One region of the Anaerosinus massiliensis genome, then DNA from elsewhere that is predicted to be linked to it. Evidence: predicted binding sites of a transcription regulator. Region 1 holds the regulator's gene; the other holds the start of a gene.
The links. Region 1 encodes HrcA, which represses chaperone genes, less so after heat shock. Its sites were predicted from a motif close to TGTTAGCACTCNNNNNNNNNGAGTGCTAACA; they were not measured.
Positions count from the first base shown of each region.

Region 2: htpG (molecular chaperone HtpG) is a predicted target of HrcA. The motif match lies at 5,763-5,793, and genes of this name have one in related genera.

Region 1 covers NZ_LT575483.1:505,352-513,408, reverse strand. The annotation lists gene holA (DNA polymerase III subunit delta) at 1-161, shown strand, start outside; gene rpsT (30S ribosomal protein S20) at 224-490, opposite strand; gene gpr (GPR endopeptidase) at 657-1,631, shown strand; gene spoIIP (stage II sporulation protein P) at 1,706-2,737, shown strand; gene BN6559_RS02760 (hypothetical protein) at 2,746-3,006, shown strand; gene lepA (translation elongation factor 4) at 3,080-4,876, shown strand; gene hemW (radical SAM family heme chaperone HemW) at 4,892-6,031, shown strand; gene hrcA (heat-inducible transcriptional repressor HrcA) at 6,130-7,158, shown strand; gene grpE (nucleotide exchange factor GrpE) at 7,282-7,875, shown strand; gene dnaK (molecular chaperone DnaK) at 7,923-8,057, shown strand, end outside.
Region 2 covers NZ_LT575483.1:3,276,324-3,284,380, reverse strand. The annotation lists gene BN6559_RS15640 (DEAD/DEAH box helicase) at 1-1,189, opposite strand, end outside; gene BN6559_RS15635 (YwbE family protein) at 1,206-1,400, opposite strand; gene BN6559_RS15630 (response regulator transcription factor) at 1,523-2,191, shown strand; gene BN6559_RS15625 (sensor histidine kinase) at 2,191-3,465, shown strand; gene htpG (molecular chaperone HtpG) at 3,795-5,732, opposite strand; gene BN6559_RS15615 (hypothetical protein) at 6,042-6,281, shown strand; gene BN6559_RS15610 (methyl-accepting chemotaxis protein) at 6,422-8,057, opposite strand, start outside.

The DNA of each region.
Region 1 (8,057 bases):
TACCCATTATTGCAGAAAAGTTGATTGCTAAAAGCAGAAATTTTGATGAAAAAGTTTTGAAGAATGCTTTAATTCGTTTGGCCGATGCGGATTACAAATTAAAATCTGGGCAAGTGAATTGCATTTTGTTGGAAAATATTATCATTGAATTATGTGTGTGAAAAAAGAGCAAAATAATAAAGCCTATCCTTAAAAAGGATAGGCTTTTTATTACATAGTATCACTATTTAGCTAAAGCATTAAGTTTGCGAGCTAAACGAGATTTTTTACGCGCTGCAGCATTTTTATGGAAAACACCTTTAGCAGCTGCTGTATCAATAGTTTTGCTAGCTTTGATAAGGAGGGCTTTAGCTTCATCAGCTTGACCAGCTTCAATAGCTTCTACTAATTTACGAGCAGCAGTTTTCACAGCTGATTTTGCAGCGAAGTTTTTTGCACGACGTTCAGCGTCAGTTTTTACGCTACGTACAGATGAAATAATATTTGGCAAGTGTTTCACCTCCTTAAGGGTTTGTTTACCTAAATATTCTAGCATGTACTTATTGAAATTGCAAGCATGAATTCTTGGATAAACACACAAACTAAAATCGTGTCGTTGAATTGGTTTATTAAAATCACAAAATGATACATTATATTTTTTATTAAGGGGCGATGTTGTGGAAAATTTTATTGAGATTAGAACAGATTTAGCAATTGAAGCACGTGAGATGATAACAAAACGTGTATCGCATGAAGTATCCGGTGTGGATGTTGTAACGAGTAAAGATGAGGATGTATTGATTACGAGAGTTAATATTAGCAATCAATCAGCGGAAGAAGCATTAGGAAAACCAAAAGGGAAATATATTACCATAGAAGCACAAGGGTTGCAATATAATGATGGAGAACTACATGAAAAAATCAGTGGAATTTTGGCTGATGAACTTCATCATTTGGTAAAAATAGAGCCGACAGCTACAGTTCTGGTTGTGGGGTTGGGAAATCGAAATATTACACCGGATGCATTAGGTCCCAAAACAATAGAAAAATTAGTTGTAACGCGTCATATGAAAGAGATGTTAGTAGATAAAGTAAAAAATGAAATGCGGCTTGTTTGTGCAATTGAACCGGGTGTTCTGGGGATTACAGGAATTGAAACGGCAGAAATTATTCAAGGGCTTGTAGCAAAAGTTAAACCCGATCTTGTCATTGCAATTGATGCACTTGCTGCTGCTGCAAGCCATCGTGTAAACACAACTATACAATTGGCAAATACAGGGATTCATCCGGGGTCCGGTGTGGATAACAAACGATTTGGCCTCAATGAGCAAACATTAGGTGTACCTGTGATTGCAATTGGTGTACCGACTGTCGTACATGCTTCCACGATTGCAATGGATACGATTCATACACTGAAAGATCACGCATCTTTTGCTCGTTATTTTAAAAGTATGGAAACATTATCGGAGAGAGAATGCCAAGTTATCATCAGGCAAGTATTACCAGAAACTTTAGGGAATTTAATGGTAACGCCGAAAGAGATCGACCAAATTATTACCGATATTTCTATGGTTGTAGCAGAAGGGCTTAATCGTGCTTTGCATGAAAAAATAGATTACGAAAATATTCATCAATATATTAAGTATATATGATAGCTTGTTTGCATATACATCGTATGTAAGTGAAATTTCGCTCTATAGCAATAGGGGGAACTATAGTGACGAGAATGCAAAAAAAGCGATTGTTGAATGCAAGTAAGAAAATGTTAATGCTTCATGTTGTGATTGCTACAATTATATTTAGTAGTATTTACAATTCTTTGGTGAATGTATCTGTGCCTGTAGCGGCGATGCATTCACCAAACAGTGTATTTTTAGGTCTGGCTACTTGGCGAGATTTTTTATTTTGGGGAATTCCCGGACTAGCTCAATCTAATAGAATAAAAAGTGATCAAACAATAACAAATGCGAACTCAGTACGCATTTGGCTGAATGACACGTTCACTTTTTTCACGAGTATTAATGGAAATGATTTAAGTTCAATCTTGCGGGCTGAGCTGCCAAGAATGCCAGGTAAAAGTGATACTTTACGAAGTGTATCAGCATCTACACAGTCTAAAAAGGCGTCCTTTAATCTTACCAAAAATTCTGGTAAACCCGTTGTGGCAGTGTATCATACCCATACAGCCGAATCCTTTATTCCGAGTTCTGGTGTAGCACATAGTCCAGGTGGACAAATTGGTGAAATTGTTGAAGTGGGAGATGCTTTAATTCAATCATTAGCAAAACAAGGCTTTGCAGGAATACAAGACACGACGATTCATGATTATCCTAGTTTTATGAAAGCGTATAGTGCATCTGAAAATACCGTAAAAAAAATATTAAAAGAACAACCGGATTTAAAGATGATTTTCGATATTCATAGAGATGCGGAAAAGAGAGAAAATTATATTGCAAACGTTCAAGGTGAAACAGTCGCCCAAATTACAATTATTGTTGCGCAAGGGCAGCCCGATTTACCGCAACCTCATTGGAAGGAAAATTACGCGTTAGCAAAAAAGATCAAGGAGAAATGTAATGAAAAATATCCAGGCTTAATGAAAGGAATTCAGCTTGTAGAATGGCGATATAATCAACATTTGCATCCACATGCTTTATTGCTTGAAGTGGGAACGCACGAAACAAGTAAGCAAGAAGCAACACGTTCTATGGAAATGCTGGGGGATGTGATTGCAGAAATTTTACAAGAAGGTGATTGAGGTGAACTATGCGAAAAGTTGAACGAATTTGGTTAGGCAAAATGCTCAAAGGAATCTGTTTGCTTTTCTTGTTTATTCTTGTTGGAACCGCGATTGCCGAAATGCAGATTGATGATTTAACGTGGAACCGTGAAATGCTCATTCGAAATTATATTACTGATTTCTATCAATTCACATTATCTGAATTTGCGTATCTAAAAAATAATTTTATGGGATATTATGCATATCTTATAAAAGTAGTCACCAGTTATATTCAAACTGTATTGTAATACTTGCGGGGGGGCTGCAGACAGTGCTATAATTTAAGGCAGTATTTGTAGATTTAAGGTTCTGGAGGAAAATATGCAAACAAAGAATATTCGTAACTTTTCTATTATTGCACATATAGATCATGGTAAATCAACAATTGCAGATCGATTGATTGAATATACAGGAACTTTGTCTAAGCGTGAGATGGAAGCACAAGTGCTTGACCAAATGGATTTGGAACGTGAACGTGGTATCACAATAAAAGCACAAGCGGTTCGACTTGATTATGTTGGTAAGGACGGACAAACCTATCAAATTAACTTAATTGACACGCCTGGACATGTAGATTTTACGTATGAGGTATCGAGAAGTTTGGCTGCTTGTGAAGGTGCGCTTCTAGTTGTTGATGCTGCACAAGGCATAGAAGCGCAAACTTTAGCCAACGTATATTTGGCTTTAGAAAATAATTTAGAAATTATTCCAGTTATTAACAAAATTGATTTACCAAGTGCGGAGCCAGAAAAAGTGAAACAGGAAATAGAAGATGTAATTGGCCTGGATGCTTCGGAGGCAGTTCTTGCAAGTGCAAAAGTGGGAATTGGCATTGAAGAAATTTTAGATGCGATTGTAGAAAAAGTACCAGCTCCAGCGGGAGATGTAAATGCGCCGCTCAGTGCGCTTATTTTTGATTCTCATTTTGATGCATATAAGGGAGTAATCGCTTATGTGCGTGTTATGGATGGTTTTATTAAACCAGGCATGAAGTTGAAAATGATAGCGACCAATAAAGAGTTTGAAGTTACGGAAGTGGGCTGTTTCAGACCTGCTTTGACGAATGTAAAAGAACTTGGTACTGGACAGGTTGGTTTTGTTGTCGGCAGTATAAAAAATGTGAAAGATGTTCGCGTTGGAGATACAATCACAGATGTAAACCATCCAGTCGACAAAGCATTGCCTGGGTACCGAGGTATTAATCCAATGGTGTATTGTGGATTATATCCAGTAGATAGTTCTGATTATGATAATTTAAAGGATGCCTTGGAAAAGTTACAACTAAATGATGCTTCGTTATTATTTGAGCCAGAGACTTCAATTGCTTTGGGATTTGGCTATCGCTGCGGTTTCTTAGGTTTGCTGCATATGGACGTAATCCAAGAACGCTTAGAACGTGAATATAACTTAAGTTTAATTACAACGGCACCAAGCGTAATTTACCATGTATATAAAACAAATGGTGAAGTTTTAAAGATTGATAATCCATCCCATCTTCCACCAACAACGGAAATAGATCATATTGATGAACCTTACGTTAAAGCAACCGTTATCGTACCAAATGATTATGTTGGCGCAGTGATGGAATTGTCGCAAGAAAAACGCGGTGAATTTAAAGATATGAAATATTTAGATGTGAATCGTGTTATGGTAACCTATCATATTCCTCTAAGTGAAATTATCTATGATTATTTTGATCGTTTAAAATCTTCTACGCGTGGATATGCTTCACTGGATTATGAATTATCTGATTATCAAACATCTATACTCGTAAAATTAGATATCCTGCTTAATGGTGATGCTGTTGATGCATTATCGGTGATTGTACATAAAGACAAAGCGGCACAACGCGGCAGACAATTGGCAGAGAAATTAAAAGGCATTATTCCACAGCAGATGTTTGAGATTCCAATACAGGCTGCTGTTGGAAATAAGATCATTGCAAGAGAGACCGTACGGGCAATGCGTAAAGATGTATTGGCCAAATGTTACGGTGGTGATATTAGTAGAAAGCGTAAACTATTAGAGAAACAAAAAGAAGGTAAAAAGCGCATGAAATCTGTTGGAAACGTTGAAATTCCGCAAGAAGCATTTATGGCAATTTTGAAAATTGATTGATTTTGGGAGTGTGGTATGATGAATTTAGGTTTATATGTTCATATACCGTTTTGTCAGCAAAAATGTTTTTATTGTGATTTTCCTTCCTATGCAAATCTAGAATGTCTACACGAATCCTATGTAAACGCCTTGTGTTTAGAGATTGCTGCACAAGGCGCTCTTTTATCTCATCCTGTACTTGATACGATTTATATTGGCGGTGGAACACCGACGGTATTAAATGTGGAAGCATTAAATAAAATTATCGTTGCAATTGAAAAAAATTTTGCGGTTTCTCCTCAAGTGGAAAGTACAATTGAAGTGAATCCAGGAACTGCAAATGAAGAAAAACTGCGTATGTTGTTTGAAAATGGCATCAATCGACTGAGCTTTGGTGTGCAAAGTTTTCAAGATAGGCTGTTAAAAAAAATCGGTCGTATTCATACTGCTAAAGAAGCTGAAGAAGCTGTTTTATTAGCAAAAAAAATTGGTTTTCGAAATCTTAGCTTAGATTTAATGTATGGTTTACCAGAGCAAACGGTAAATGATGTGCGAAAGAGCATTGATCAAGCGGCTGCACTAGGAATCGAACATGTTTCTGTTTATGGGTTAAAGATAGAGGATGGAACTGTATTTGAAAAACTGCAAGAACAAAATACGCTAATTTTGCCAAGTGACACCCTAGATGAGGAAATGTATCATTTGGTTATGCAATTGCTGCCGCGCTATGGATATCAACGTTATGAAATTTCAAACTTTGCTAAACCTAATTTTGAAAGCAAACATAATTTGAAATATTGGCAAGTGAAACCATATCTTGGTGTTGGTACAGCTGCACATTCTTACCTTAAGGAAAAGCGTTTTTCTAATCTTGATGACGTAAAAGAATACATTCGACGCAGGTTTGCGGGAGAATCGACGATAGAATCTTGTGAGAGCCTGGATTGTATAACACAGATAGAAGAATTTTGTTTTTTAGCACTTCGAATGAAAAATGGAATTGATTTAAAAATTTTTAAACAAAAATTTAATCGTAACTTTTTTTCTGTTTATGGTCATATTATAGATAGGCTCAAATTTAAAAAGTTAATTGCGCAAGATGGAAACTTTATTTATCTGACTGATTTAGGGATGCAATATGGAAATCAAGTTTTTTGTGAATTTTTATTAAAATAAAAGCTATTGTTTTATTGACATTTTAATTGAGTAGTGGTATGTTTTTATTAGACATTAGCACTCACTAATGTAGAGTGCTAACAATAGGGGGTGGGAAAATGCTTGATGAGCGTAAGCAAAAAATTCTCCAGGCTATCATAAATGACTATATTTCCACCGCAGAGCCTATTGGTTCAAGGACAATTGCCCGTAAATATGACCTTGGTGTCAGTTCAGCTACTATACGCAATGAGATGGCTGATTTAGAATTGCTGGGGTATATTGAGCAGCTGCATACTTCTTCGGGCCGTATTCCTTCTGCGAAAGGGTATCGCTTTTATGTTGATGATTTACTATCGCCAGAGGCAATGAGTGAAAATGAAATTAATTTGATCAGTAATTGGTATAATGTAAAAGTAAAGCGAATTGAAGAAGTTTTTCAAGAAACAGCAAGAATTATATCAAGAATGACGAAAAATATTTCATTAGTTTTGGCACCGCAATTGGCGCAAGCGACCTTTAGATATCTACAATTTCTTCCTTTTGGGAAGCATAGTGCAATTGTTGTAGTTATGACGGATGCAGGATTTATTGAAAATAAAGTGATTGCTATGCCAAACGGTACAACAGTGCAGGATTTACAGTGTATTGCTAGTGTTGTAAATAAGCACTTGGCAGGGCAGGCTTTAGAGTCTATTAAGCCTTCCGTACTAAGAAAAATTAAAGCAGACGTCTTAGCCGATTCTAAATTATTTGATGCTACGATTGAGGCCATTAGTCAGGCACTTACCGTGGATAAAAAAGAGCGTGTATATTTAGGTGGCACAACACAGCTTTTAAATCAGCCGGAATTTCGTGATGTTGAAAAGGTAAAAAATATTTTGTTGATGCTTGAAGAAGAGCAACTCTTATGCGATTTGCTTCACGCGCATGATGGAGATGGAATTGTTGTTACGATTGGTCAAGAAAATAAATATAGTGGCATTCAAGATTGCAGTATGGTGAGTGCTACGTATAAATTGGATGGTAAAATCATTGGTACAGTTGCAGTACTTGGACCAACTCGAATGGAATATGGTAAAATTATGGCATTGCTTGATTTTATGAACAGCAATTTAGGGCAAATATTAAAAAAATATAAATTTTAGAGAGATCAAGTAAAGTTGGTCTCTCTAAAATAAAATCAGTTACTTATTTTATAACTATAAATAAAGTGAAAGCATGAAGAATCAATACTTAAGTAGTAAAAATAAAGAGGTGAAGAATTCATAATGGCGGATGAGCAAAAGCAAAAAACTGCAGACGCGCAGGAAGTTGCAGATTCTTTAAAAAATGACGAAATACAGGAGCATACGCAGGCAGAGAATGCGCAGCAAATAGAACAGACTATAGAGAATGAAGAAATTATACGTTTAAAAACTGAATTGGAAAGTAAGGATAAGCTTATACAGGATCACATAGATCGAGTAAAGCGGTTGCAAGCGGATTTTGATAATTTTAGAAGACGTACGCGCCAAGAAAAAGAAGAATTATCCGGCTTTGTTATTCAAAATTTAATAAAAGAATTATTGCCGATGTTAGATAATTTTGAACGTGCTTTGGCTGCTGATACAAGTGTGGATCATAGTTCATTTAAAAATGGTATTGACATGATCTATAAGCAACTTTTCAGCATTTTAGAAAAAAATGGACTTGAAACAATTCAAGCCGTAGGGGAAAAATTTGATCCGAACTTTCACGAGGCGGTTATGCGTGTCGCAGATGACACGAAGGAAGATGATACGGTTGCTGAAGAATTACAGCGCGGATATCTTGTGTCCGGTCGCGTCGTAAGACCAAGCATGGTTAAAGTTGTAGGTAATTAAAGTTTATAAATAAAAAGATTGATATATTTTGCAAGGGGGATTTCATAATGGCAAAAGTAATAGGTATAGACTTAGGTACGACAAATTCGGTAGTAGCGGTAATGGAAGGTGGGGAACCTACAGTTATTGCAAATACAGAAGGAAGTCGTCTTACACCATCTGTTGTTGGATTTTCAAAAACT
Region 2 (8,057 bases), 2.8 Mb from region 1:
CCTGCTCCTGTTTTTGCGGATTTTTCTCTTTTATCTGCTTTTCTTTGGGCTCTGCAGTTTTTTCTTGGTTTGCTTTTACGGTTGCCTTTTGTTTATGAATACGGTTCTTGATCCCCTGCTCAATGAGTCTAAGATAATTATATTGCCGCGCATTGACAAAAGTAATCGCTTTCCCTTTATCGCCAGCCCGCCCAGTTCTGCCAATTCGATGAATATAAGTCTCAACGTCATGCGGAATATCATAATTAAACACATGGGTCACACCTTCAACATCTAGACCACGTGCGGCAATATCTGTCGCAACTAAAATCTGCAATTTTGCTGTGCTGAATTTTCGCATGACTAACGTTCGTTTGGCTTGTGTTAAATCTCCATGTAATTCATCTACTAAATAACCACGTTTCGCAAGCCCCATCGTAACATCGATAACACGTTGTTTGGTATGACAAAAAACCATCGCAAGATATGGTTGATATTCATTGATCATTGCACACAATTGATCTAATTTTGTATCCTCATTCGTATCAATAATAACCTGCTCAATCTCATCCAGTGTAATATTTTCTGATTGAATATGAATGTCCTGCGGAGATTTCATATACCGATGCGACATCCCCTTAATACGTTCGGGAATCGTCGCTGAGAAAAACATGGTTTGACGATCGCCTGCCGTCTGCTTCAAAATGTCTTCAACTTCATCTAAAAAGCCCATATGCAGCATCTGGTCCGCTTCATCCAAGACAACTTTATTTACACTGGAAAGCTGTAATGTCTTCCGGCGCGCCAAATCTAAAATACGGCCAGGTGTACCAACAATAATATGCGGTTTTTGTTCTAATTTTTGCATTTGACGGTCAACGGCTTGTCCCCCGTAAACCGTAAGTGATCTTACACCCACAGCAGCACCGATTTTTTGTGCTACAGCTGTAATCTGCAGAGCAAGCTCGCGCGTTGGCGTCACGATTAAAGCCTGCACAGCAGGTGCATTTACCTTTATTTTTTCCATAATCGGCAACAGAAAAGCCAGCGTTTTACCCGTTCCTGTCTGCGCTTGTACTAAAACATCCTTACCGCTGCGAATCACAGGTATAGCAGCTTCCTGCACCGGTGTTGCCTCGATCATGCCATTCTCTTTTAAAACCATACATAAAGTCTCATGAACTTTAAGTTCTACAAATTTTTTACCCATCCAATGCACCTCTTTATTATTCTACGATTTCTTGTACTCTGCCAATAATCCCACTTGCCAGCCGAACTTTAATTCCGCGTGGATGAATATGGCTGTTTGTTAAAATATCTTTTACAATGCCCTCCGTAAGTTCTCCTGTGCGTTGATGCTGTTTTTGCACAACTTTTACTTTACTTCCAGATTTTATGTTTTTTCTTTCTGTACCGTTCATATTTACCCTCTTTTTATTCATTCTATTTCTATTTTAGTTTAATTCTTCTAAAAAAACAAATGAACTTCTAAGAATAATCAGCTATGATAGTATTATACTAATTAAAATATGAAAGGATTCCCATGATGAATTTATTATTAGTTGAAGATGAAGTGAGACTGAGCGAATCTCTCACTGTACTAATCAGCCGTGCCGGTTATCAGGTTGACACGGCACTCGATGGCTTGAAAGCTTTAGAAAAGATCAGAACTGCAAACTATGATGTTATTATTTTAGATCGCATGCTGCCTTGCTTAGATGGATTATCCGTATTAAAACAAATGCGTAAAGAAAAAATTGATACGCCGGTTTTATTTTTAACCGCAAAAGATTCCCCCAATGAACGCGTAGAAGGTCTTGAAGCAGGAGCTGATGATTATTTAATTAAACCATTTTTTACAGAAGAATTATTGGCAAGAATTAAAGTATTAACTAAACGTATTGAAAAGAAACAACCCGAAGGCGTGATTGATGCTGCAGGAATAACTTTATATACGTTACATGGTGAAGTCGTAAAAGATAATGAAAAACTTCAATTAACAGTGAAAGAATCTGCATTACTTGCACTTCTTATGCAAAACAAAGGACAAGTGATAACCAAAGAACGTATCATGGAAAAAATTTGGGGATATGATAGTGAAACCAATATCGCCAATGTGGATTTGTATATCTATTATTTACGTAAAAAATTAAATATATCTAACATTCGAACAATTCGCGGCATTGGTTACTGTTTCGAGGAGGAACGTTAATGTTTAAAAAACTTCGGTTGAAACTGACGTTAATCAATGTGAGTGTAATTGTCACTTTGTTTATTATTTTAGGCATCAGTTTATTTTATCTTTTAAAAATGACTTCACAGCAAGGCAGCTTATTTGTCATGCAAAAAATAACCAATGACGTGCTCTCTAAACAAAACTTTGACTTGCCGGATGATAAGAAAACAGAGAACAGTTCTGAAAATATTGCTGGTTTCAAACCACCGCCTAAACCAAACTTTTTCTTTGTAAAAGTCGCAATAGATGGCAATGTTATCATGTATTCGAACGGTTTAACAATTCCAGAAAGCAAACTTCCTCAATTACTTAAGAAAATAGCAAACAATCCTGCCACTACAGAAAATTTCACTTTCGAAACAATCCCTTTCGCCTATATGCGGACAATTTTACCTGAAGAAAACTATACACTGATCGTCTTCCATGATAAAACAGAGCAGACGGAACGCATGAACGAATTTATGACGCATCTGCTTCTCGTAGGCTTATTTTGCAGCCTGCTTTCTTTCTTTGCTAGTTATTTCTTGGCAAAAAGTGCAATAAAGCCCATTCAAGCTTCTCTCGAGCAGCAAAAACATTTTGTTTCAGATGCTTCACATGAGCTCCGAACACCGATTACGATTATCCAGACAAATTTAGATATCATAAAAGGCGCACCTAGTCACGAGACAATTGCCGCCAATGAAAAATGGCTGAACAATATACAAGCTGAGACAACCAATATGACAGAACTCATTAATTCATTACTATTTTTAGCACGGGCGGATGCGAATCAACAATTGCTGGAAAAAGAGTATTTTCCGTTAAATCCACTTATTACAGAAACGATGCAATCATTTGAAGTCATCGCCAAACGGAAATGCATCTCACTTCACACAGAAATGAAGACCACGCTCACTGCTTTAGGTGATGCTGCCCGTTTAAAACAAGTTCTTACTATACTTCTAGATAATGCAATTCGCCACACACCAGAACACGGAGAAATCATTGCCGGTGGTTATGAAAAGGACGATAGAGTTCACATCACCATCACAGATACCGGTGAGGGTATTGCTGCAAAACATCTCGATAAAATCTTTGAACGTTTCTATCAAGTTGATGAATCTCGTAATAAAGGCGGTTCTGGGCTCGGTCTGTCCATGGCAAAATGGATCATCGAAAAACACGGTGGTACCATCCACGTAAAAAGTACGCTAGGTGAAGGTACTACTTTCACAATAAAACTGCCTACCAAAACGAATAAACAATAAAATTTCTATCCCCAACATTAGCATCTGCTCCACTTATAAACTAGTACGAAGATAGGCTGTTGGTTAGTGAGAAGTTCTCACCGATCCGCGGCCTATCTTCGTACTAGTTTATCTATAAAAAGAAAGGAATGTCGCATTAAAAATGCGACATTCCTTCTGAATAAGAAAAATTGGGTGTGTGATGTTGTTGCGTTTTTGGGGACAACTAAGGTTGTCCTCGCTAACCATATGTAGGTTAGAAGTGCGTGTGAAATAAATGAGTTACTCTACATTTATTATTATGCAATAACATTCTTTGAAAATTCTTTGAAATCGATAGAATTTCTATTTTATTTTGCCATTAATTTTGCAACTTTGTTCGCAAAACCAATAGGATCCTCCGGCAATATTCCTTCAATCAATAAAGCCTGCGTATAAAGTAAATCACAATAATCTTTAAAAATATCCGATCCGGCATCTTGTGTAAAGATCGTTTTCAATCTTTCAAACAATTCATGATGTGGATTAATTTCTAAAATGCGACGTGCTTTGAACATCGGATTGTTTGCTTCAGCAAAAACTTGTTCCATTGATAAACTGATGCCACTATTATCACTAACTAAACATACCGCGCTGGATTTTAAACGATTACTGATTTTTACATCCGCAATTTTATTCTCCAAAGTTTCCTTGATTGCCTTGATCAAGCTTTCATTATCTTTAGCGATATTTTCAGTTTCTTTTTTCACTTCTTGTGACTCTACATCGTCTAAATCTAAATCTCCACGACTTACTGAATGGAATTTCTTATCACTATATTCACGCAATGCTTCAATCGCAAATTCATCTACATTGTCTAACAGATATAATACTTCAATTCCTTTTTCACGCAGCAATTCCATCTGCGGCAAACGATCAATTGTAGCAGTATCTTTACCAGTTGCATAATAAATTACTTTTTGACTTTCCGGCATACGTTCTACATATTCTTTCAAAGTTATCAGCTTCGCACCTTCTTTAGAGGAAGCAAACAACAATAAATCTTTCAATTTTGCATTATCCTGCGGATTTGTATAAACGCCAATTTTGAGAGATTTGCCAAATTCACCCCAGAATTTTTCATATTTCTCACGGTCTTTATTCAGCATTCTATCTAAAGTTTTTAAAACATTCTTTTCAAGATTTTTCCCAATCAATTTTAATTCACGACTTTGTTGCAACAGTTCTCTGGAAATATTTAAAGAAAAATCTGGTGAATCAACTAACCCACGAACGAATCTTAAGTAATCCGGTAATAACTCTTGACATTTTTCCATGATAAATACATGGCGAGAGTAAAGCTGAATCCCTCCATTGTATTCGGCATGATAGAGATTATACGGCGCATGGGTCGGTATAAATAATAAGCTCGTATATTCTACTGTACCCTCAACTTTGGAGTGAATCACTTCCATAGGATCTTCCCATTCGTGGAAAAGATTTTTATAGAATTCGTGGTATTCTTCTGATTTGATATCACTTTTATTCTTTGTCCAAAGCGGTTTCATCGAATTTAATGTACGGATTTCATTGCGCTTTATTTTTTCCGCACCTTCAATCGGTTTACCTTCTTCATCTTTTTGTTCTTCTTCAATCTCAAAGTTCATTTTAATTGGGAAACGTACATAGTCAGAATATTTTTTTATTAGACTTTCCAATGTATAAGTTTGTAAGAAATTTTCTTCTGCTTTATCCCCATAATACTCTGGCAGCATCGTTAAAGTAATCGTCGTTCCGCGTTCTGCCTTTTCAACTTCCTCAATACTATAGCTGCCATCACCTGTAGACTCCCATTTTACAGCTTTTGATTCACCGGCTTTACGTGTAATCAAAGTTACTTTTTCTGCGACCATAAACGCCGAATAAAAACCAACACCAAACTGTCCAATCAGATCTTTATCAGAAGCAGATTCTTTTTCTTCTTTTAATCTCTCAAGAAATGCTTTTGTGCCAGATTTGGCAATCGTCCCGATGTTTTCAACAACCTCATCATACGTCATACCGATCCCGTTATCAGAAATCGTCAACGTATGGCTTTCTTCATCCGGAACCAAGAATATCTCATAATTAGAATTACCTTCTAATAACGCTTGATTGGTAAGTGATTCGAAACGAATTTTATCAATTGCATCTGATGCATTTGATACTAACTCACGTAAAAATATTTCCCGATTCGTATAAATAGAATGAACCATCAGGTCCAATAACTGTTTGGTTTCTGCTTGAAACTCGCGCATTTCTTTCGCCATTGTATAAACCCCTTTGCTATTATATTTCATTGTTAGCACTCTACTGTCTTGAGTGCTAACTCTATTGATAATAATACCGCGAATTTGTATTTAAATCAATATCTATAAAGTTTTTTTATATAAATTTTACGAGATTCTAAATAATACAAGACAAAAACACGGAAAAACTACTTGTTTTTTCTATCTTTTTCATCAAATTATACGGATCTACACTTGTAACAAAACACATGCTCCACATTGTTATGTTATAATGAATCATACGAAGTAAGTTTAATCTAAAAACTACCTTACACGCAGGAGGATTTTACAATGCTAAGACGCGTATCCGTAATTATGTTAGGCTTTGCACTCTTTTTAGTCATCTATTCCATGTTAAATGCACAAATTTTATCAACGAATGAACTTTATATAAATCTCTTTTTAGCTAGTGCTTTCTTTTGTACCAATATTTTCAATCTGATAAAAGTCAACAAACCCATCATGATGATCCTGAACACCCTTGCTGCAATTTCTCTTTTGGCTGCACTTTTTATTAATTTCTTTATGTAGTTATATAAAACCTATCTTCGTACTCGTTTATAAGAGGAACCGATTTTGCGATTTCCTGATCTATCGATATAATTATTTTAGTTTGTTTAAAAGTCGAAGGCCTGCCGCATTTTACTGCGGCAGGCCTTTTTCGTTCTCAGCTAAACTTTAAATCGATTCACTTCATTTTGCAATTCTTGTGCTAGATTTGCCAAAGACTGACTGGCTGTAGACATTTCGTGAACGGAAGCGGATTGTTCTTCCGTGGCAGCAGATACACTTTGTGCCTCTTCTGAGGTAGATCTGCTAACCTGATGAATATTTTTAGTGGATTCATCAATCTGCATAACTCCATTGACGATTTTTTCAACAGAATTCTGCGCTAATTTTGCCTTCTCATTTACCAATACAACCATTTCATTAATTTCTTTAAAGATACTTCCAGTATGGTTTACGATTTCGGTACCGCGTTTTACTTCATCGGTACCACTTTGCATCGCATCGACCGCTTGCGCTGTATCCTCCTGAATCTTGTGAATAAGCGCTGCGATATGTTTTGCCGCTTCTTGTGACTGTTCAGCAAGCTTTCTTACTTCTTCCGCTACAACAGCAAAGCCCTTTCCTTGCTCTCCGGCTCGTGCGGCTTCAATTGCCGCATTTAACGCTAATAAATTTGTTTGTCCTGCAATCCCAGAAATCGTATCTACAATCGTACCAATTTCTTTCGAACGCTCCCCTAGCGATTCAACTACGTTTGCCGATAATCCCACAACAGATTCGATATGATTCATTTGCTGTGCTGCATCTACAACGGCTTGATTTCCTAACTTAGCTTTTTCTTCTGCACCAGCCGCTTGCATGAGCACTTGGTCAGCATTGCTGATCAATTCACGAATATTTTTATCTATGCCTTGCACTTCGTTTGTTACAGTGTCAATCGCGAGTACCTGATGATCAGCCCCCTCTGCCACATTTGTAATGGAAATAGCGACTTGCTGCGCTACTTGCGCCGACTGTTCCGTACTTGCAGTCAATTCCTCACTGGCAGCAGCCACTTGTTCCGCCGAATGACTTACTTGTTTGAGCAATGATCTTAAGGTAGTACGCATTTTGAGCAACGAATCGCCCAATCTGCCAATTTCATCATTACTGCTTGTTAACTGATTTTCTGCTTCTCTAAAATCACCTTGGGCAAGGTTCTCCGATAATTTTGTCATCGCTTGCATTGCATTTGTAATTTTTAAAATAACACCTAAAATAATACCACCAAGCAATAATGCGATCACACATGTTGCAATTGCAAAAACAATTGCCATCGTACGAATTCCGGCAAACATTTCATTATAATCCATTGCAATGCCAAGAACCCAGCCACTATTTCCCACGGGTACTCCACCGATGATTTTCTCTATTCCTTCAAATTCCACATTTTCTACTACATCTTCCCCTTTTGAAACTTGTTCAAAAAAACCAGCTAATGCAGCATTATCAACCTTCTTTATATTATCTTCATTCTTAAATTTAGGATGTGTAATAAAGGAGCCGTCCTTCGCTACTAAAAATGCATACCCGGAATTTCCAACTTTTAAACTTTGTACTTTCTTCAATAGCTCATCCAAATTCACATCATTGCAAATAGCGCCTTTAACTTTTCCATCACTAGACACGATACGCTGTCCAATACTTACGACTGTATTGCCATCAGCACCTTTATAGACTTCCGTATAAAATGGCTTATCTCCTTTTATACTGCCTTGATACCACCCACGCAGACGTGGATCGAAATCAGCGGGAAGA